One region of the Streptomyces sp. NPDC014864 genome, then DNA from elsewhere that is predicted to be linked to it. Evidence: predicted binding sites of a transcription regulator. Region 1 holds the regulator's gene; the other holds the start of a gene.
What was found. Region 1 encodes HspR, which represses chaperone genes until heat shock. Its sites were predicted from a motif close to TTGAGNNNNNNNNNCTCAA; they were not measured.
Positions count from the first base shown of each region.

Region 2: a site for HspR is predicted at 9,294-9,312, ahead of lon (endopeptidase La). Genes of this name have one in related genera too.

Region 1 is NZ_JBIBWT010000004.1:197,376-208,110, forward strand. Features, by position in the region: gene grpE (nucleotide exchange factor GrpE) at 1-33, shown strand, start outside; gene dnaJ (molecular chaperone DnaJ) at 70-1,245, shown strand; gene ACF1A5_RS09510 (heat shock protein transcriptional repressor HspR) at 1,251-1,697, shown strand; gene ACF1A5_RS09515 (PA14 domain-containing protein) at 1,800-3,785, opposite strand; gene ACF1A5_RS09520 (sugar ABC transporter substrate-binding protein) at 4,082-5,188, shown strand; gene ACF1A5_RS09525 (helix-turn-helix transcriptional regulator) at 5,511-6,554, shown strand; gene ACF1A5_RS09530 (helix-turn-helix transcriptional regulator) at 6,517-7,527, opposite strand; gene ACF1A5_RS09535 (hypothetical protein) at 7,820-8,155, shown strand; gene ACF1A5_RS09540 (pyridoxamine 5'-phosphate oxidase family protein) at 8,304-8,720, opposite strand; gene clpB (ATP-dependent chaperone ClpB) at 8,852-10,735, shown strand, end outside.
Region 2 is NZ_JBIBWT010000001.1:779,077-789,811, reverse strand. Features, by position in the region: gene ACF1A5_RS03735 (ATP/GTP-binding protein) at 1-113, opposite strand, end outside; gene ACF1A5_RS03730 (DUF742 domain-containing protein) at 94-516, opposite strand; gene ACF1A5_RS03725 (roadblock/LC7 domain-containing protein) at 513-1,016, opposite strand; gene ACF1A5_RS03720 (nitrate- and nitrite sensing domain-containing protein) at 1,013-3,934, opposite strand; gene ACF1A5_RS03715 (hypothetical protein) at 4,339-5,145, shown strand; gene ACF1A5_RS03710 (MarR family winged helix-turn-helix transcriptional regulator) at 5,132-5,626, opposite strand; gene ACF1A5_RS03705 (lysozyme) at 5,915-6,733, shown strand; gene lon (endopeptidase La) at 6,809-9,271, opposite strand; gene ACF1A5_RS03695 (rhomboid-like protein) at 9,528-10,526, opposite strand; gene ACF1A5_RS03690 (spermidine synthase) at 10,719-10,735, shown strand, end outside.

The sequences.
Region 1 (10,735 bases):
GACAAGGAGAGCGGTGGCCCGGACGAGGGCTGACGTCGACACGAACGCAGGGAAGGAGGGACGTCGGGGATGAGCACCAAGGACTTCATCGAGAAGGACTACTACAAGGTCCTCGGCGTCCCCAAGGACGCCACCGACGCCGAGATCAAGAAGGCGTACCGGAAGCTCGCCCGCGAGTTCCACCCGGACGCCAACAAGGGCAACGCCAGGGCCGAGGAGCGCTTCAAGGAGATCTCCGAGGCGAACGACGTCCTCGGTGACCCCAAGAAGCGCAAGGAGTACGACGAGGCCCGCGCACTCTTCGGCAGCGGCGGGTTCCGCCCGGGGCCGGGCGCGGGCGGAGGCTCGTTCAACTTCGACCTGGGCGACCTCTTCGGAGGCGGCGCCCAGGGCGGGGGCACCGGCGGCTTCGGCGGTGGCATAGGTGACGTCTTCGGGGGCCTGTTCAACCGCGGCGGCGCGGGCGCCACGCGCACCCAGCCCCGGCGCGGCCAGGACATCGAGTCCGAGGTCACGCTGAGCTTCACGGAGGCCATCGAGGGCGCGACGGTTCCGCTGCGCATGTCCTCGCAGTCGCCGTGCAAGGCCTGTTCGGGCACCGGCGACAAGAACGGCACGCCGCGCGTGTGCCCGACCTGCGTCGGCACCGGCCAGGTGGCCCGCGGCTCGGGCGGCGGTTTCTCGCTCACCGACCCCTGCCCGGACTGCAAGGGCCGCGGCCTGATCGCCGAGCACCCGTGCGAGGTGTGCAAGGGCTCGGGCCGTGCCAAGTCGTCCCGCACGATGCAGGTGCGCATCCCCGCGGGCGTCTTCGACGGCCAGCGCATCCGGCTTCGCGGCAAGGGCGCGCCGGGCGAGCGGGGCGGCCCCTCGGGCGACCTGTACGTGGTCGTGCACGTGGGCGCCCACCCGGTCTTCGGCCGCAAGGACGACAACCTCACCGTCACGGTGCCCGTCACCTTCGCGGAGGCGGCCCTCGGCGGCGAGGTGCGGGTCCCGACGCTCGGCGGCCCCCCCGTGACGCTGAAGCTGCCGCCGGGCACGCCGAACGGCCGGACCATGCGGGCCCGGGGCAAGGGCGCGGTCCGCAAGGACGGCACCCGCGGGGACCTGCTGGTCACCGTCGAGGTGAGTGTCCCGAAGGACTTGGTGGGGAAGGCTCGTGACGCACTGGAGGCGTATCGCGAGGCGACCGCGGGCGAGGACCCGCGGGCGGAGCTGTTCGAGGCCGCGAAGGGAGCATGAGTGAGATGGACGGGCGCCGCCGCAACCCGTACGAACTGACGGAAGAGACACCGGTGTACGTCATCTCGGTGGCCGCTCAGCTCTCCGGACTGCACCCCCAGACGCTCCGTCAGTACGACCGGCTGGGCCTGGTCTCGCCCGACCGCACCGCCGGGCGGGGCCGCCGCTATTCGGCCCGTGACATCGAACTGCTCCGTCAGGTGCAGCAGTTGTCGCAGGACGAGGGCATCAACCTGGCCGGCATCAAGCGGATCATCGAACTGGAGAACCAGGTCGTCGCGCTCCAGTCCCGGGTGGCGGAGCTGGAGGCGGCCCTGGACGGAGCCGCGGCCGCCATGCGTCAGCGCGAGGCCGCCGTGCACGCCTCCTACCGCCGGGACCTGGTCCCGTACCAGGAGGTCCAGCAGACCAGCGCGCTGGTGGTGTGGCGTCCCAAGAAGGCCAAGGACTGACCCCGCCCGCGAGGGCCACGGCGAAGGGGCCGGGAGGCAGCAGCCTCCCGGCCCCTTCGTGTGCCCGCGCCCGCTGCGGCCGGGCCGCAGCGGGCGCGGGCGTCAGGTGGACATGTGTGTGCCCGCCGGCGCGGACTCGGTCCCGTCCGGGTAGGCGAGCGTGACCCGGTAGTAGACGGTGGAGCCGGCCGGCGCCGTGGTGTCCGTGTACCGGTCGGTGCCGGTGACGGGCGTGTCGGTGAGCCGGACCCAGCGGCCGCCGGTGTGGTCCCAGCGGTCGACGTGGAAGCCGGTGGCGGTGCCGTGGGTGTCGTGCTCGGCGTCGTAGGACACGCGGAGCTCGCCCCACGCGTCCCGCACGGACAGGACGCCGACGTCCTCGGGGTAGGTCTCGTCCGGCCTGAGGTCGAGTTCGGTGACGTCGACGGTGGTGGCGGAGGCGACGTCCAGGGCGTTGCCGTCCCGGTCCACGGCGATCACCGCGTAGCGCAGGCGCTCGCCGTCGGGCAGGTTCGGGTCGCGGTTGTCGGACCACACGGTGCCGTAGGGGAGGATTCCGGTGATGTCGGTGTAGGTCCAGCTGCCGTCGGCGTACACGCCCCGGTGGATCTCGTAGTGGTCGATGTCGTCGGCCGTGCTGTCGTCCCAGTCGAGGCGGACGCCGTTCTCCACGGGTGTCGCGGTCAGGCCGGTCACCACGCCGGGGGCGGTGAAGTCGCCGACGTGGTCGACGGTGATCTTCTCCGAGGCGGGACCGACGTTGCCCGCGTCGTCGATGGCCCGGACCCAGTAGGTGTGCGTGGAGGAGCGCGCGACGTCGCGGTCCACGAACGAGCCGTAGGAGACCCCGAGCCGGGCCCCGTCGCGGTACACCTCGAAGCCGTTCAGCGGGGATTCCGGGTCCTGCTGCCACGACCAGGTGAGCGTCACCTCGTGCTCCCCGTCGACGGCCTCGAAGTCGTCGGGGACGAAGGACGGCGGGGTCCAGTCATTGGTGCTGTACACGGCCGTGCCGGAGACCGCCGACTCGTTGCCGTGCGTGTCGACGGCGGTGACGACGTAGTAGTAGAAGTCGCCGGTCTGCGGCGGGTTGTCGGTGAAGCCCTGGTGGACCAGGCCGGTGCCGCTCACCAGGTTCGCGGCGGTCGGCGCGACGGTCTGCTGCCGGGAGCGGTAGACGCGGTAGCCGGCCACGTCGGCATCGGGGCTGCTGTCCCAGTACAGCGTCACCTTGGTGACGTCGCCGATGGCCCAGTTGTCCCCCACGCCGCCCGGCGGGACGGGGGCGGTGGTGTCGACGGTGGTGGCGCCCTGGTCCGCGGTGCCCCCCGACTCGTTGCCCGCCCGGTCGACGGCGCGCACCTCGTAGTAGTAGGTCGCGCCGGTCTTCGGCAGCGTGGTGTCCGTGTACGACGTGGAGGTGGTCGTCGCCAGGGGCTTGCTGCCGTAGGAGGTGCCCTTCAGGCGGCGGTAGACGCGGTAGCCGGCGAGGTCCATCTCCACGTTCCTCGACCAGGTGAACACGGCTCTGCCGGTGGCGGGGTCGTACGTCAGGAAGGGCGCGGTCGGCGTCAGCGGCCTGACCTTGTCGACGTCTGCGGAGGTGCGCGGCTTGTAGGTGAAGGCGGCGTTGGCCGTGCCCGTCCAGTTGACGAAGTCGACGCGGAGGGTGTGTTTGCCGGAGGGAACGGTGACGTTGACGGTCTTGCGCACCGTGGACGAGACGTTCTTCCACAGATCGATCTTGCGGACGCCGTCCAGGTAGACGCGGATGCCGTCCTGCGCGGACGCGGCGAGGGCGAAGGGACCGCCGGAGCCGAAGTCGCGGGTGACGGTCCAGCGGACGGCGAAGTAGTTGGAAGGCAGGCCGGAGGCGGGCGCACCGGTGCCCCAGTTCTGGTCGATCGCGCTGTCGCAGTCCGTCTTCTTCGGGGTGCCGGAGAAAGTGGTGTTCGCGTAGAACTGCCGCTTGTAGACGGGGGAGGCGCAACTGACCGCGGCCGAGGCCGGGACGGCGGCCACGCTGAGCGCGCCGGCCGCGGTGGTGAGCACGAGGGCGGCGGCCGTCGTGCGTCTGGCTGGGTTCATTCGGTCCTCTGGTCGACGCCTGAACGGGTGGGCGGAACTTTCGTGATCACGACTCGCGGGGAATGGAATTGGTTGTACGGATCTTTGCCTCTCCGTTAACCGCCGTTGGGTGAAGGGTCCGTAACGCGCGTTTGGAGACGATTCCCCAGTCCCTTCACAAGAGAAGCGGAGGGTGATGTTGCCATCTCGTTAAGTGGCACGGGTTGACGCCGGTACCCGCCTCCGCGTTGGCTTTTCAGTCACCTGGGGCGCAAAGTTGCGCCCGCGTCCGGAAGGCACCAGAAGTGAGCACCTCGATGCGTCGTATCGCCATAGCCGTGGCTGCGCCCACGCTGACCCTCTCGCTGGCCGCCTGCGGCGCGCTCGGTGTATCGGGGAGCGGCAGTGACGCGAGCCCGACCAAGGGCAACGACCTCACGGTGGGCCTGCTGCTGCCGGAGACGGCGAACACGCGCTACGACAAGTTCGACTACCCCATCTTCAAGGCGAAGGTGGCCGAACTCACCCGCAACCAGGGCAAGGTGGACTATGCCAACGCCGGTGCGAGCGCGGACAAGCAGAGCAGCCAGATGCAGCGGATGATCGACGACAAGGTCGACATCATCCTGATCGACGCCGTCGACTCGCACTCCATCGCGGGCGAGGTGAAGAAGGCCAAGGAGGCGGGCATCCCGGTCATCGCCTACGACCGGCTGGCCGAGGGCCCGATCGACGCGTACATCTCCTTCGACAACGAGCTGGTCGGCGAGGTGCAGGGCCGCACCCTCCTGGAGGCGCTGGGCCGGGAGGTCGACAGCTCCTCCAAGATCGTCATGATGAACGGCTCGCCCACCGACCCGAACGCCAAGCAGTTCAAGTCCGGCGCGCTGTCCGAGCTCAACGGCAAGGTGACGGTCGCCAAGTCCTACGACACCAAGGACTGGAAGCCGGAGAACGCCCAGGCCAACATGACCGAGGCGCTCAACGAGATCGGCAAGGACAACCTCGTCGGCGTCTACGCGGCCAACGACGGCATGGCGGGCGGCGTCATCAAGGCGCTGAAGGCCGCAGGAGTCACCAAGATGCCCCCGATCACCGGCCAGGACGCCGAACTCGACGCGGTCCAGCGGATCCTCATCGGCGAGCAGTACATGAGCGTGTACAAGTCCTACCCGACCGAGGCGGAAGCCGCCGCCGACATGGCCGTCGCCAAGGTCCAGGGCCGCGACATCCAGTTCGACTCCCTCACCCGGGACGCGGTCAGCAGCCCGACCGACAAGAACGTCCCGGCCCAGCTCGTCCCCGTGACCGCGCTCACCAAGAGCAACATCAAGTCCACCGTCATCGCCGACGGCATCTACAAGGTCTCCGAGATCTGCACGAGCCGTTACCGGGCGGCGTGCGCGGCCGTCGGCCTCAAGTAGTCGACACCGCACGCCCGCACGCGCACCGCGCCCAGCGCGCGAAGGAGGCCCGGGACCCCGTCCCGGGCCTCCTTCGCGCGTACGGCCGCCGGGCGAAGCTCTTCGCGAGTGCGAACCCTTCCCGGGGGCGGGTGAAGGGGTGCCTCCGGGCGGGTCGCGGCGGACGCTTCCACCTTGCGGCAATGCGCCAGCCGAGGGCCGGTACACAGCGGGCGATACCGGTGGTTACCGGGGGGCACGACCCAGGGAGCCGTGTTGCGGAGCCGGTCCCGTCCGCGCATAGTTGCGCTGCGGAAGACGGAAACCGGGGGTGTGATGGGCCATGGCCGGGCACGGGGCGGAGGGGCATCCTCACGGTGCTGACCGACTGTGCGAGGCCGGGGATCGTGTGTATTCCCGGGCCGTACGGCGGGGCCGTGTGGCGCGCCGGGACGCCGAGCCGGTGCCCTGCCTGCTGGAACTGGCACTGCTGCACCCGGACCCCGACGACATGGACTTCCTGGTGCCGACCGCGCCGCAGGAGGTCATGACCCGGCTGCTGCGCGGGATGTACGACGAGGTCAGCGAGAGCCACCGGCGAGTGGGTTCGGTCGTCGCCGCCTTCGAGCGGTACGCCGGTCTGGGTCGTCCGGTCCCGTTTCCCTCCGCCGCCCTGGAGGGCACGGCGATCCGTGTGCTGGACGGACTGGCCCGCATCCAGGCGGCCATGGACGAGGCGACCGAGGCGTGCACCACGGAGGTGCTCACCGTCCAGCCCGGCGGCATCCGCCGTGAGCACGAGTTGTCGGAGGGCCTGCACCGCGCCCTGGCGCTGCGCGGCCGCGGGGTGCGGATGCGCGACCTGTACACGCACGTGGCCCGGCACGGCCAGGGCCTGCTCACCTACCTGGAGCTGATGGGCGACGCGGTCGAGGCACGCACGCTCGACGAGGTGATCGACCGTCTGATCCTGTTCGACCGCACGGTCGCCTTCATCCCCGCCAACAGCGACCGCACCATGGCGCTGGAGCTGCGTCACCCCGCGCTGATCGAGTACCTGGTGACGGTCTTCGAACGCCTGTGGCGGCTGGCGATCCCGCTGACCGCGCCGCTGCCGGAGACCGGCATCGAGGGCATCTCGCACCGTGAGCAGTCCATCGCCGCGCTGCTGGCGGAGGGGCATCAGGACGCGGTGATCGCCGAACGGCTGGGGATCAGCGTCCGCACCTGCCGCGCCCACATCGCGCGGCTGTCGGAGACGCTGGGCGCGGCGAGCCGGACGCAGCTCGGTGTGCGCATCGCGCAGGCCGGCCTGGACGGGCCGCCGCGCACCTCCGCGCCGGCCCCGCTCACGGTTCCCGGTCCAGGATCCCGGACTGGGCGATGAGGTAACCGAGTTGGGCGCGGCTGCCGCTGCCGAGGGCGGTGGCCAGCTTGGCTATGTGGGCCCGGCAGGTGCGGACGTTCATGCCCAGGCGGCGGGCGATGGCCTCGTCGACGTGGCCCTCCACGAGCAGTTTGGCGATGGAGTGCTGGATCTCCGTGATGCCGCCGGGGGCGGTCTCGTAGGGGGCGCCGGTGCTCAGCGGGACCGCCCGGTCCCACAGGAACTCGAAGAGCTTGATGAGGTAGCGGACGAGCCCCGGGTGCCGCAGCTCCAGGGCGACCTGCTGGTCGTCGCGGGCCGGGATGAAGGCGACGGTCTCGTCGCAGATGATCAGGCGCTCGACGAGTTCGTCGATGGTGCGGTACTCGGCCTTGCCGTCGGTCAGTTGGGTGCCGTAGGCGAGTTTCTCGGGGCTGAAGCGCGCGGTGTGCTGGTACAGGGTGCGTATCCGGACGCCGCGTTCGGTCATCGGCCGGTCGCGCTCCAGGCCCTGCAGGATGCTGTCCTCGCTGCGGTTGCCGCTGGGCTGGATGGTGAGCATCTCCGAATGGCACTGGGCGGCGGCCAGGTTGAGGGCCGAGTTGATCCGCTCCCTGCCCTCCAGCACGGTGATGGCGTCCGTGCCGGCGGTCGCCTGCGCGCTGAGCGTCATGAATGGCTCGAATGCGTCCGACAGTTCGATCGACAACCGCCGCCGCTCGGTGATCTCCTGCTCGATGGGATTGAGCCGCTGGGCCAGCGCGGCCGCCGGAGGCACCGGGCGCAGCCAGCGCGCGTCCTCCGGGTCGGGGTGCAGCAGGGCGAACTCGATCAGACAGGGGGCGGACGCGACATCGGCGCGGGAGACACGTCCCAGGCGCAGGGCCTGCGCGTAGAGACGGCCGCCTTCCTCGCACATCTGGGTCACCGCATGGGGATGTGTCGCCTTAGTGCGATTCGTTGTCAAATCTCCACCCCCCAGGGTCCTGAACATGCAGGAACATGATGCACCGATTGTGTGGCCATGACGTGCCCGAATGAGCCATCGTCGTAGTCGACGGGGGAAGAGGGGACCTTCAAGTGAGGACGAAGCCGACTATGCGTAAGAGAATGCTTCGCTCGGTGCTTGTAGCAGCCTTCACCACCGTTGTGGCCGTCGGTGCGCTGAGTGGCCTCGCGGGTGCGAAGGGTGATACTCGGGCGGACAGTGCCTGGCCGATAGCGCCTGTCAACAGCACAACCTTCGACAGTGGTGGCGCGCCGGCCGGCGCAGGTGGTGGCTCCAAGTGACCACGCCACCCGACGACCGCTCCTTCCGTCGCGAAATGGCCACGGCCTACCGCTCCGGCTGGCACTTCATCGACCTGGTCACCGCCATCCCCCACAGCGGTGACTCGTTGATGGTGACCGTGTTCGGCGAGCCGGTCGTGGTCACGCGGGACGAGGACGGAGACCTACGGGCGTACCGCTGTCTGCGACGGCCTCGGGGGGCGCCGCAGCCCGTGCGGTGCGCCATCCGGTACGGAATGATCTTCGTGAATCTCGACCAGCGGGACCACCGGCAGGTGGCGCCGGAACCGCAGGACATCAGGACCATCTCAGCCACCCCCCGCAGTGCCTGACGCGATTCCCCCGTCGTAACAGATCGCTCAGGTGCTTCCCCCCGCAGCGGCGTCACCGTGACCTGAACACGGTGACGCCGCTGCAGTTTTCCCGGGAATCTCCGGGAATCCCCCGGTTCACGCGCTGGCTGAAAACCGGCGCTCCGGCTCAGCCGCGTCCCAGCGCCCGTGTCACCTCGATCTCGATCACCACCCGGGACGGGTTCGGCCGCGGCGCCCGCTCGTAGCGCTCGGCGTACCGCCGCTCCGCCTCCGCGATCCGCTCCGGTTCCGTCCGGACGTGCGCGCGCCCCTCCAGCGTCGCCCAGCGCCGGCCGTCCACCTGGCACACCGCGACCGGAGCGCCCTCGGCGCCGGCCGCCCGCACGTGCCGCACCTTGGCGCTGGACTTGTTCGCGACCACCCGGGCCAGCCGCGCCGCCGGATCGTAGGTCACCGCGACGGGGACGACGTGCGGGGTGCCGTCCGGGCGCAGCGTGGTCAGCGTGCACAAATGCCGCTCCCGCCAGAAGTTGCGGTACGGCACGTCGGGATCGCCGGGGTTCTGGGCATATGTGGTGGCCATGGGACCGGAACTTAACCCGCCAGGACTCCCGCGTGCCGCCTTGAGTGCAATAGACTCAACTTTGTGTACGCTGACTGAGTCAGCATTGGGAGACGTGGCAGAGCGCTGACGCCAAGGAGGAGAACGCGACCGTGGACGCCGAGCTGACCAACAGGAGCCGGGACGCGATCAACGCGGCCAGCAACCGGGCCGTGTCCGAGGGACACCCGGACCTCACCCCCGCCCACCTGCTCCTCGCGCTGCTCGAGGGGCAGGACAACGAGAACATCATCGACCTGCTGTCGGCCGTGGACGCCGACCAGGCGTCCGTCCGCTCCGGCACCGAGCGCGTGCTCGCCGGACTGCCCAGCGTGACCGGGTCCACCGTCGCGCCGCCGCAGCCCAACCGCGAGCTGCTCTCCGTGATCGCGGACGCGCAGAGCCGGGCCCGGGACCTCGGCGACGAGTACCTGTCCACCGAGCATCTGCTCATGGGCATCGCCGCCAAGGGCGGCGCGGCCGGCGAGGTGCTGTCCGGGCAGGGGGCCGGGGCGAAGAAGCTGCAAGAGGCTTTCCAGAAGGCGAGGGGAGGGCGCCGGGTGACCACACCCGACCCCGAGGGCCAGTACAAGGCCCTGGAGAAGTTCGGCACCGACTTCACCGCCGCGGCGCGTGAGGGCAGGCTGGACCCGGTCATCGGCCGGGACCAGGAGATCCGCCGCGTCGTGCAGGTGCTGTCCCGCCGCACCAAGAACAACCCGGTGCTGATCGGTGAGCCCGGCGTCGGCAAGACCGCCGTCGTCGAGGGCCTCGCCCAGCGGATCGTCAAGGGCGACGTGCCCGAGTCCCTGAAGGACAAGCGGCTGGTCGCGCTCGACCTCGGCGCCATGGTCGCCGGGGCGAAGTACCGCGGCGAGTTCGAGGAGCGCCTGAAGACGGTCCTGGCGGAGATCAAGGAATCCGACGGGCAGATCATCACCTTCATCGACGAGCTGCACACCGTCGTCGGCGCGGGCGCCGGCGGCGACTCCGCGATGGACGCGGGCAACATGCTCAAGCCGATGCTGGCCCGCGGCGAGCTGCGCATGGTGGGTGCCACGACCCTGGACGAGTACCGCGAGCGGATCGAGAAGGATCCCGCGCTGGAGCGGCGCTTCCAGCAGGTGCTGGTCGCCGAGCCGACCGTCGAGGACACCATCGCGATCCTGCGCGGCCTCAAGGGACGCTACGAGGCCCACCACAAGGTGCAGATCGCGGACAGCGCGCTGGTGGCGGCGGCCACCCTGTCCGACCGGTACATCACCTCCCGCTTCCTGCCCGACAAGGCCATCGACCTGGTCGACGAGTCCGCCTCCCGGCTGCGCATGGAGATCGACTCCTCCCCGGTCGAGATCGACGAACTCCAGCGCGCCGTCGACCGGTTGCGCATGGAGGAGCTGGCGATCGGCAAGGAGACCGACCAGGCCTCCAAGGAGCGGCTGGAGAAGCTGCGCCGCGACCTCGCCGACAAGGAGGAGGAGCTGCGGGGCCTGACCGCCCGCTGGGAGAAGGAGAAGCAGTCCCTCAACCGCGTCGGTGAGCTGAAGGAGAAGCTCGACGACCTGCGCGGCCAGGCCGAACGCGCCCAGCGCGACGGCGACTTCGACACCGCCTCCAAGCTGCTGTACGGGGAGATCCCCGGCCTGGAGAAGGAGCTGGAGGCCGCCTCGGAGGCCGAGGAGGAGGCCGCCAAGGACACCATGGTCAAGGAGGAGGTCGGCCCCGACGACATCGCGGACGTCGTCGCCTCCTGGACCGGCATCCCGGCCGGCCGCCTCCTGGAGGGCGAGACGCAGAAGCTGCTGCGCATGGAGGAGGAGATCGGCAAGCGGCTCATCGGCCAGGGCGAGGCCGTCCGGGCCGTCTCGGACGCCGTCCGCCGCAGCCGCGCCGGCATCGCCGACCCGGATCGCCCGACCGGCTCGTTCCTCTTCCTCGGCCCCACCGGCGTCGGCAAGACCGAACTGGCCAAGGCACTGGCCGACTTCCTCTTCGAC
Region 2 (10,735 bases), on a different contig from region 1:
ATCGGGGCGCGTGTGCGGTCCGTCTGCCACGGTTGCAGTTGCTCCTGCTCCCCCGGCACGGTGGGGAGCGGGGAGACGCCGACGGAGGCGGAGTCAGAGACGACGGAGTCCACTCAGCACCCTTTCCAGCAGTGCGCGGTCCGGCCGGCCCACGCCGTGCCCGGTACCGGTTCCGTATACACGGATCTTGCCCTGGTCCGCGAGGTCGCTCAGGAGCACACGGACCACGCCGAGCGGCATCTGCAGCAGCGCGGCGATCTCGGCCACCGTCCGCATGCGGCGGCAGAGTTCGACGATGGCCCGCATCTCCGGCATGACCCGGGTGGTGAGGGAACCATTCGTCAGTTCCTTGCGCTCCTCGGCGGCCTCCAGCTCGGCCGTGCTCGTCACGAAGGTCTCGACGAGCAGCACGTGACCGAAGCGGGTACGGCCGCCGGTGAGCGAATAGGGGCGGACGCGGGCGGGTTTGCGTTCCCCGCCGCGGACCGGAAGGTGATGTTTGGACGTACTGCTCATCGGGCGCTCCCCGCCGACTCGGACTCCAGGGATTTCCTCAGCTCGCTGCGGAGTTCGGGGGTCAGGACGTGTCCGGCACGGCCCACGAAGAGCGCCATGTGGTAGGCCACCACGCTCATGTCGCACTCCGCGGAGCCGTGCACGCCGAGCAGCGAGCCGTCACTGATCGCCATGACGAACAGGCTGCCCTCGTCCATGGCGACCATCGTGTGCCTGACCCGGCCGAACTTCATGAGCTTGGCCGCGCCGACGGTGAGGCTGCCGATGCCGGAGACGATCGTGGCGAGGTCCGCGGCGGAGCCGCGTGGCCCGCCGCGCCGCTCGCCGGGGGCCTGGCGGGCCTCGGCGTTGCGGCCGGGGTCGGACGAGAGCAGCAGCAGACCGTCGGAGGAGACCACCGCGACCGAGAGGATCCCGGGCACCTCCTCGACCAGGTTGCTCAACAGCCAGTGCAGGTTGCGGGCTTCACTGCTCAGTCCGAAGGTACTGGGCGCGGTCAACTGCTTGCCTCCTCGACTGTGCCCCCCGTGGCTTCTTCGACGTTTCCGTGTCGGTCCGGCCGCTGGGTTCCGGCGATCTCCGCCTCGACGTCGCGGTATCCGGCCTGCGCTCCCTGACGGAAGCCACCGAGGCGACGGCGGAGTGCCTCGGCGTCCACGGACCCGGTGCGCTGCCGCGGGGCCTGGGTGGGTGCGGTGATCTTCGGGGTGCGCTTGGGCAGGCCCTTGGCGGTGACCGGGTCCTCGGCCTCGTCCTCGGCGCGCTCGTGCACCTCGAAGTCGCCCGCGGCGGCGCGGGTGGGGCCGCCCGGTGCCGGGGGGGAGGTCTCGTGGGCGGGCGCGGCCGGGGTGTGCGGGGCGTTCCCGCCGGCGGCCGCGTGCGGTGCCGGCGCGGCGGCCGTGGTGGGGCGGGCATGGGCCGGAGCCGGGCCGGAGCCGGGCCGCACGGGCAGGGGGTCCGGCTCGGAGGCCTGCGCCGGGAGCGTCAGCTCCATGGTCGTCTCGGCGGGGGACTCCTCCGGCGCGATGCCGGGGGCGGGCGCCGCGGGAACGGCCTCGGCCGCGCCGTGGGGCGCCGCCGGCGCCTCGGCCGCGTCGGCGGTCCCGGCCGTGCCGGCCGCCTCCGCGGTCTCCGAGCGCTGCACCGCCTTCTCCGCCAGGGCCACCAGCGGGTCCTCGCCCTGCCCACGGCCGTACAGCACGTTGGAGTTGGCCTCGGCGTCAGCGCCCGGCAGCGAGTAGCTCTGGGCGCCCCCGGCCGCGGGCCGCGCCGACGGGGCCCCGACGGCGGGCGCGGCCGCCAGCAGGCTCCGCGGTACGACGACGACCACGGCGACGCCGCCCTGCTTCTGCTCGCGCAGCTGCACCCGTACACCGTGCCGGTGGGCGAGCCGGGCCACCACGTACAGCCCGAGGCCGAGGCCGTCCTCGTCCTCCTGGTCGTAGGACGCCCCGGGGTCGAACTCGGCGAGACGGGCGTTGAGGCGGGCCATCCGCTCGTCGGTCATGCCGATGCCCTCGTCCTGGACGGAGAGCATGATCTCCCCGTTCTCCAGGAGCCAGGCGGAGACCTCGACGGGCTGGTCGGGCGGCGAGAACGCGGTGGCGTTCTCCATCAGCTCGGCCAGCAGGTGGCTGAGGTCGTCGGCGGCGAAGCCGGCGATGTGGGCGTGCGGCGGCAGTGCGGCGATACGGACCCGCTCGTACCGCTCGATCTCACTGACCGCGGCGCGGACCACGTCGACGAGCGGGACCGGGCCGGCGCTCTGCTGGAGGTGCTCGGTCCCGGCGAGGACGAGGAGGTTCTCGCTGTGCCGGCGCATGACCGTGGCGAAGTGGTCGAGCTTGAAGAGGGTGGAGAGGCGCTCGGGGTCGTGCTCGCGCTCCTCCAGGCTCTCGATGACGCCGAGCTGCCGCTCGACCAGGCCGAGGGTGCGCAGTGCCAGGCTGACGAAGGTGCTGCCGATGCTGCCGCGCAGCCGCTCCAGCTGGGCGGCGGAGTCGGCGAGTTCGGCGCGCAGTTCCTCGCGGGCGTCGGCCATCGTCTGGCGCTGGCCGACCAGGTGCCTGCGGTCGGCCTCCAGGTGCTTGCGGTCGGACTCCAGGCCGGCGATGCGCTCGGCGAGGGCCACGGCGTGCGCGTGCAGCGCGTTGACCGAGCGGACGACCTGGGCGAACTCGTCGTTGCGGCCGGTGAACTTGAGGGGTTCCTCAGCCGCCGGGTCCACCGCGCCGGCCAGGCGGGCGGAGCCCAGGCGCAGCACCGCTAGCGGGCGCGTGAGGGTGCGGGCCAGTGCCGTGGCGATGGCTGTGGCGACCAGCAGCAGGGCGCCGAGGAGGGCGATCCGGATCTCCAGCGCGGTGACGTCGTCGTCGCGGAGCTGGGCCAGGTCCTTGGTGCGGTGGTCGTAGAGGGAGGACTCCGCGCCGCGCATCAGGTCCACCCGGGCGCTGAGCGCCGCGTCGGCCTTCTTCAGGCTGGTGGCGCGGTCGCGGTCGGAGAACGTGGGCTGGTCGGTGAGCTGGGCGAGGTACTTCGCCGCGCTGTTGACCTCGGGGCCGGTGACGGTCGAGTCGTACGCCGCTTTGGCCGCTTCGGGGGCGGTGTCGCGGAAGTCGGCGAGGGCGGCGTCGGAGCGCAGCCGGGCCTGCTGGGCGGCGGCGCTGAGGGCGTCGCGTTCCTTGGCGTCGGCCTCCGAGGCGGCCCCCGTGGTGGTGGGCAGTCCGGTGGCCGGGTCGATGACGGCCTGCGTGGAGTGCGGCACGCTGAGCGCGGCGAGCAGGAGGCCGCGGGCGGCGGCGGCCTGCTGGACGGCGGTGTCCAGCTCGGCGAGCGCGTACGCGCCGGAGCCGGCCCGCTGGGGCATCCGCTCGGCCAGCTCGGCAGGCAGCCGGTGCAGCTCGGTGATGGCGGCGGAGTAGGCCTGGTGGGTCTGCAGGGCGGTGCTCTGCCCGGTGAGCGCCGCGCGGCGCACGCCCGCGATGCCGTCGAGGTCGGAGCGCAGCCAGGCGGGGGTGTCGGGGTCGGCGCGCAGTTCCTCGACCTGCCGGTCGACGCGGGTGCTGCGCTGCTCGGAGGGCGCCTTGGCCTTGGGGCGGCCGGCGGCGACGTAGGAGGTGACCTCGTCGCGTTCGTCGGCCAGCGCGTGGGCGAGGGCGAGGGCGTCCTGGGTCCGTCCGGCGAGCGTCACCAGATTCTGGGAGTCGCTCACCTGCCCGGAGGCGGCCATCACCGACGGGGCGCCCGCCCCGGCGACGGCCGCGGCCACGACGGCGACGGCCGCGATGAGCCGGTTGCGCACGTGGGTGGGACGGCCCTTGCCGACGGGGGGCGTGGCGGGGGACTGCTGCGGGCCTCCCGCGGAGGTCGTGTGGTTGCCTGTGCGCCGAGGCCGCGTTTTCTGCACCGGTGCTCGCATTCCTGTGCTCGTGTACTCATGGGCCCGGGTGGCGCCCCGTCAATTGGTGCGACTGGTGCGTACACCCTCCCCCGAGCTCCCGACTTCGCGCGAGCAGGGGGACCTCCGTCGGTTTCCGACCCTCCCAGTGCCGGTGGGCAGTGGTCCCGCATCGTCCGACCGGCCACCCGAAGGAGTGAACATCGGAGGGGAGTTGGCGGGCAAGTTCCCCAGACGGGCGTGACAGCCCTGCGCGGCGGGCCGGTTGGACGTGCGGGGCAGGCTTTGGCAGTATTCGCCACCACGCCTTCCCGGAGTGATCCATTCCAACCCAAAACAGGCGTGTGACCTGCGATGGCGCGTACATTCCGGGGCGGTTGCCAGCCTTTCGCAAACCTTGTGAAGGCCTCGTGCAGACTGGCCGGATGCGTACTGAAGTCGTTTCGGAGCCCGGTCTGCCGGATCGTCCCAACGAGGACTTCGCGAGTGTCGGCCTGCCCGCTTCCGGGCAGGGTGGCTGCCTCGTGGTTCTGGACGGGGTGACCCCGCCCGGAACGGGGACGGGGTGTCTGCATTCGGTCCCCTGGTTCACCGCCCGGCTCGGCGGGGCGCTGACCGAACTGACCGTTTCCTGCGGAGATCTGACTCTGCCGGAGATCCTCACGCGGGCAGTCTCGCGGGTCGCCGGGGCCCACGCGGACACCTGTGACCTTTCTCACCCGCGCACCCCGCAGGCGACCGTGGTTGTCGCCCGCTGGTCGCCGGAGGCGGTGGAATACCTGGTCCTGTCGGACTCGGCGCTCCTGGTGGAAGCGTCGGACGGCACCGTCACCCCCCTCCTGGACGACCGCCTGGCCCGGCTGCCCCCGGCCTCGCTGGCCACCGACGCGCTCGTCGACTCCACGGTGCGCAACAAGGAGGGCGGCTTCTTCACCGCGGCCGCGGACCCCTCGGTGGCGGCCCGCGCCGTGACGGGCACCCTCCCGCGCTCCGGCATCCGCTCACTGACGGCTCTGACGGACGGCGCGGCCCGCTGGGTGGAGAAGTTCCACGAGGGGGACTGGACGCAGTGCGTGGCCCTCGTGCGCAAGGAGGGGGCCCACGCGCTCGTGGACCGCGTCCGCTCCCTGGAGAGGGCCGACCGCGAGGAGCGCGCCCGCCTGGGCCGCAGCAAGACGCACGACGACGCGACGGTGGTGTTCGCGGAGCTGCCCCGGGCTACTTCTCCATGACGTCGTTCAGTTCGTGCAGGAGGCGGGCGAGTTCGGAGACCTCGCGGCGGTTCCAGTGGGCGAGCTGGCTGACGTAGCGAGCCCGGCGGGCCTCGCGGACCCGGCCGACGCGGCCGCGGCCCTCGTCGGTGAGGGCGACGAGCCAGGCGCGCCCGTCCGCCGGGTCCGGTTCCCGGGCGACCAGGCCGAGTTCCTCCAGGGCGCGCAACTGGCGGGACATGGTGGCCTTGCCGACGCCGATGTAGGCCGCGAGGTCGGTGGCGCGCTGGCCGCCGCACTCGTCGAGCCGGACGAGCAGGCCGTAGGCGGAGGACTCCAGGTCGGGGTGGACCTCGCGGGCCATCTCACCCTGGTTGGCGCGGGCGCGCCGCAGCAGCACCGTCAGTTCCCGCTCCAGGGAGAGGAACTCGCGCTCCACACCGCCGGGCGCCGCGTCGGGCGCGCCACCCCGGTCTCCGTCGCCGTTCGCCTCTTCGTGCACGTCAGCCCCGCCTCGTTCTCCCGGTTCCCGGTGTCTTCCCGGGGGTGAAAGTTTCCGCCCGCCGCCGCCGTCGTCGCAGCTCCGCAAGTATTTCGCAGGCGTAGACCAACGGCAGCCCCCGGACCCCCTTCCCACCCCGGTTCTACGTGCGTAGCGTCCTCCGCAGGCAAGGAATGACATGCCCACGCCACCAACGAACGCCGGGCCCACGGCGGTTCGTTCTCCCCTTCCGGCCGGCATGTCTCGCGTTCTCCCCCACCGCGCACCACCGAGCCTCGGAGGCACGTCATGCCCGTGCACAGATCCGGAACGGCCCGCGTACGGCGGCTGACCGTCGCGGGAACCCTGATCGCCGCGTTCTCCCTGCTGTTCGCACTCCCCGCCTCGGCCGCCGGCCACCCCGCCCGGGGCTCCGCCCACATGGGCATGGGCGTCCTGGCGCACGACGGCCGGGACGGCGCCCCCGCACCCACCGCCGTCACGCAGACCGAGGGCGTCGACGTCGCCGGCTACCAGGGCAACGTCGACTGGCCGACCCTGTGGAACAGCGGCGTCCGGTGGGCCTACACGAAGGCGAGCGAGGGGACGTACTACACGAACCCCTACTTCACCCAGCAGTACAACGGCTCCTACGGCATCGGCATGATCCGCGGCGCCTACCACTTCGCCACCCCCGACACCACCAGCGGCGCCACCCAGGCCAACTACTTCGTCGACCACGGCGGCGGCTGGTCGCGGGACGGCATGACGCTGCCGGGCACCCTCGACATCGAGTGGAACCCGTACGGGGCCGCCTGCTACGGCAGGACGGCGAGCTCGATGGTCGGCTGGATCGCCGACTTCCTGAACACGTACAAGGCGCGCACCGGCCGGGACGCGGTGATCTACACGGCCACCAGCTGGTGGACCCAGTGCACCGGCAACTACGGCGGATTCGCCGCGAACAACCCCCTGTGGATCGCGCGGTACGCCTCGGATCCGGGGACGCTGCCGGCCGGTTGGGGCTACTACACCATGTGGCAGTACACCTCGTCCGGCCCGACGGTCGGCGACCACGACAGGTTCAACGGCGGGCTGGACCGGGTGCAGGCTCTCGCCAACGGCTGACCCGCCTCCCGGCGCACGGCGAAGGCCCGGGACTCCCTCACGGGACCCGGGCCTTGCCTCATCCGGCGGCCTCCGTCACGCGGCCACCGGAACCTCCGGCGCCGCCCCGCTCGACGCGGGCGCGAGCGCCAGCTCCAGGACCTGCCGGACGTCGGTCACGGCGTGGACGTCGAGCCGGTCCAGCACCTCGGCCGGGACGTCGTCCAGGTCGGCCTCGTTGCGCTTGGGGATGACGACGGTCCGCACCCCGGCGCGGTGGGCGGCCAGCAGCTTCTGCTTCACACCGCCGATCGGCAGGACCCGGCCGGTCAGCGAGATCTCGCCGGTCATCGCCACGTCCGTGCGGACCAGGCGCCCGGAGAGCAGCGACGCCAGCGCGGTGGTCATCGTGATGCCCGCGCTCGGGCCGTCCTTGGGGACCGCGCCCGCCGGGAAGTGGATGTGCACGCCCCGGTCCCGCAGGTCGCCCACCGGCAGTTCCAGTTCGGCGCCGTGGCTGCGCAGGAAGCTCAGGGCGATCTGCGCCGACTCCTTCATCACGTCGCCCAGCTGACCGGTCAGCGTCAGGCCCGCAGCCCCGGTCTCCGGGTCGGCCAGGGACGCCTCCACGAACAGGACGTCACCGCCGGCACCGGTGACCGCGAGGCCGGTCGCCACCCCGGGGACGGCGGTACGGCGCTCGGCCGGGTCCTGGGCGGACTCCGGCACATGGTGCGGCCGGCCGATCAGGGAGCGCAGATCGGCGTCGGTGACGGTGAACGGCAGCTCCCGCTCGCCCAGTTCGTGCCGGGCCGCCACCTTGCGCAGCAGCCGCGCGACCGACCGCTCCAGGGCCCGCACGCCCGCCTCGCGGGTGTACTCGCCGGCCAGCCTGCGCAGCGCACCCTCCTCGATCGTCACCTCGCCCTCGTGCAGGCCCGCCCGCTCCAGCTGGCGCGGAAGCAGGTGGTCGCGCGCGATGACGACCTTCTCGTCCTCGGTGTAGCCGTCCAGCCGGACGATCTCCATCCGGTCGGCCAGCGCCTCCGGGATGGCCTCCAGCACGTTGGCGGTCGCGAGGAACACGACGTCGGACAGGTCGAGTTCGACCTCCAGGTAGTGGTCGCGGAAGGTGTGGTTCTGCGCCGGGTCCAGGACCTCCAGCAGGGCCGCTGCCGGGTCGCCGCGGAAGTCCGAGCCGACCTTGTCGATCTCGTCGAGCAGCACGACCGGGTTCATCGACCCGGCCTCCTTGATCGCGCGGACGATCCGGCCGGGCAGCGCGCCGACGTACGTACGCCGGTGGCCGCGGATCTCGGCCTCGTCGCGGACGCCGCCGAGGGCGACACGGACGAACCGGCGCCCCATGGCGTGCGCGACCGACTCGCCGAGCGAGGTCTTGCCGACGCCGGGCGGCCCGACGAGCGCGAGCACGGCGCCACCGCGCCGCCCGCCGACCACGCCGAGACCGCGGTCGACGCGCCTCTTGCGCACCGCGAGGTACTCGGTGATCCGCTCCTTGACGTCGTCCAGACCCGCGTGCTCCGCGTCCAGCACCGCCTTGGCGCCCCGGATGTCGTAGGCGTCCTCGGTCCGCTCGTTCCACGGCAGTTCGAGGATCGTGTCGAGCCAGGTACGGATCCAGGAGCCCTCGGGCGACTGGTCGGACGCCCGCTCCAGCTTGTCGACCTCCTTCAGGGCCGCCTCGCGGACCTTCTCGGGCAGGTCGGCGGCCTCCACCCGGGCGCGGTAGTCGTCGGACTCCTCACCGTCCGGCTCGCCGTTCAGCTCGCGCAGCTCCTTGCGGACGGCCTCCAGCTGACGGCGGAGCAGGAACTCGCGCTGCTGCCTGTCGACGCCCTCCTGGACGTCCTTGGCGATGGTCTCGGCGACGTCCTGCTCGGCGAGGTGGTCCCGCAGCTGCCGCGTGGCGAGCCTCAGCCGGGCCACCGGGTCGGCGGTCTCCAGGAGCTCGAGCTTCTGGTCGGTGGTGAGGAAGGGCGAGTAGCCGGAGTTGTCGGCGAGGGCGGAGACGTCGTCGATGGCCTGGACCCGGTCGACGACCTGCCAGGCGCCGCGCTTCTTCAGCCAGCTGGTGGCGAGGGCCTTGTACTCCTTGACCAGTTCCACGACCTGGCCGGGGTAGGGGTCTCCCCCGTTGGAACGGAGTGGAGAACCCGGGGAAGTGTCCGGCGCGGTCTCCTCGACCGCCGTCCCCTCGACCCACAGCGCCGCGCCGGGGCCGGTGGTCCCGGCGCCGATCCGCACCCGCCCGCGACCGCGGACCAGCGCACCCGGGTCGCCGTCGGCCAGCCTGCCGACCTGCTCGACGGTGCCCAGCACGCCGGTCCTCGCGTACGTCCCCTCGATGCGCGGCACCAGCAGGACCCTGGGCTTGCCCGGCTCCGACCGGGCGGCGGCCTGGGCGGCCTCCACCGCGGCCCGCACTTCGGCGTCGCTCAGGTCCAGCGGGACCACCATGCCAGGCAGCACGACCTCGTCGTCGAGCGGCAGCACGGGCAGGGTGAGCGGTGTGAACGCCGTGGACTCAGCAGCCATGATCTCCCCTTCGGCAGTCAAGTTGAGCTATGCCGACTCAATGCTGGGGAGCTCGTCATTGTTCCCAGACGCCCGTTCGCTCTGAGCGATCAAGGGAAAGCCGCGCCGTTCGCGCCTTCTTCGCGGCACGCAGGAGCGCACGAGAGGGGGAGTCGAGGCGCTACGGGGTGGGGCGCGGGGCTCACGCGCCGGCGCGGACGCCGGCCGTGGCGCCCTGGTGCCCTGGTGCCCTGGTGCCCTGACGCCCTACGTCGGCTCAGGCCGTGGCGGCGGCCGGGCTCTGGACGCGCGCCCGCGCCCAGCGGCGAACGACCGGCCAGCTCGCCGCGCCGAGGCCCACGGAGATCAGATGCCCCGAGCTCGTCATCGGGTCGGTGTACGCGATCAGGTCCGGGACCTGCATTCCGAGGAACCCGAGGAGCAGCGGCCACCGCAGCCAGGGAGCGAGCAGGCCCGACAGTGCGCCGACACCGGCGGCGACGCCGAAGCTGATGCCGTAGTCCAGGCGGTGCAGCGAACTGTCGGGCAGCAGGCCCCCGAGCACCGCGAGCCCGACGGGGACCTCGGTCGCGAGGGTCGCCAGCACATGTCCGAACAGGAAGACGCCCGCCGTGCGCAGACCCCCCACCCGGCGTTCCAGCGCGGTGAGCACCAGCAGGAAGCACAGCGCGTACGGCGAGGCGATCCCACCCGCTACCCAGAGCGCGCTGCTCGTGAGCACCAGCAGGGGCGTCCGCACGAGGTGGGCGACATCCGTGCTGGAGCCCTGGTACAGGACGTTCATCAGGGCGGGGTCCACACAGCGGGCGACGAGCGAGGTGACGGCCAGCACGGCCGCGTAGCCGAAGGTGAAGGGGGTGCCGGTGGGGTCCGGCAGCAGACGCCAGGGGCGCAGCGCGCGACGGGTGCCGGCGAATCCGCCGGGCCCGCGCCGCCCGTCGAGGCGCGCCGCCGGCGTGATGTGTGCGGTCCCCCGGGTCCCCTCGGTCTCCGGCGGGGCGGCCGTGCCGACGGCCCCGTCCGTGCCGGCGTCCGGCACCCGGCCCCGCTGTCGCGGCATTCCGTCGAGCAGATGCGCGACCTGCGCGAGCCCCGGGTCCGCGTCGACGGCCGCGCCCGCGCGCGCACCGGCGCCCGCGTCCCGGTCCGCGCTCTTTCCCGGCGCGAGCGGAGGGGCCCCGTTCGCCCCGGCCGCGGGAGGAACGCCCGAAGACGCCGAAGAGGCCGCACCGTCAGTCGTCGCAGTCCGTTCCACGCCGAGGCGCTCCTTCCGTCACGCCCCACCCTTGGCGCCCCACCGGCCACTGTCTATGACCGACGCCACCTGAACGCCGATTCACAGCAACTTCTGACCTTGCTCCGGCGTCCGGCCCCTCTGCTTCGACACCACCCCCCGGGCACCGGTAATTCAGGTGGCGGCAAAGCCCCGTTGGGGCAGGATGGCCTCATGACCGCCTCGTACGA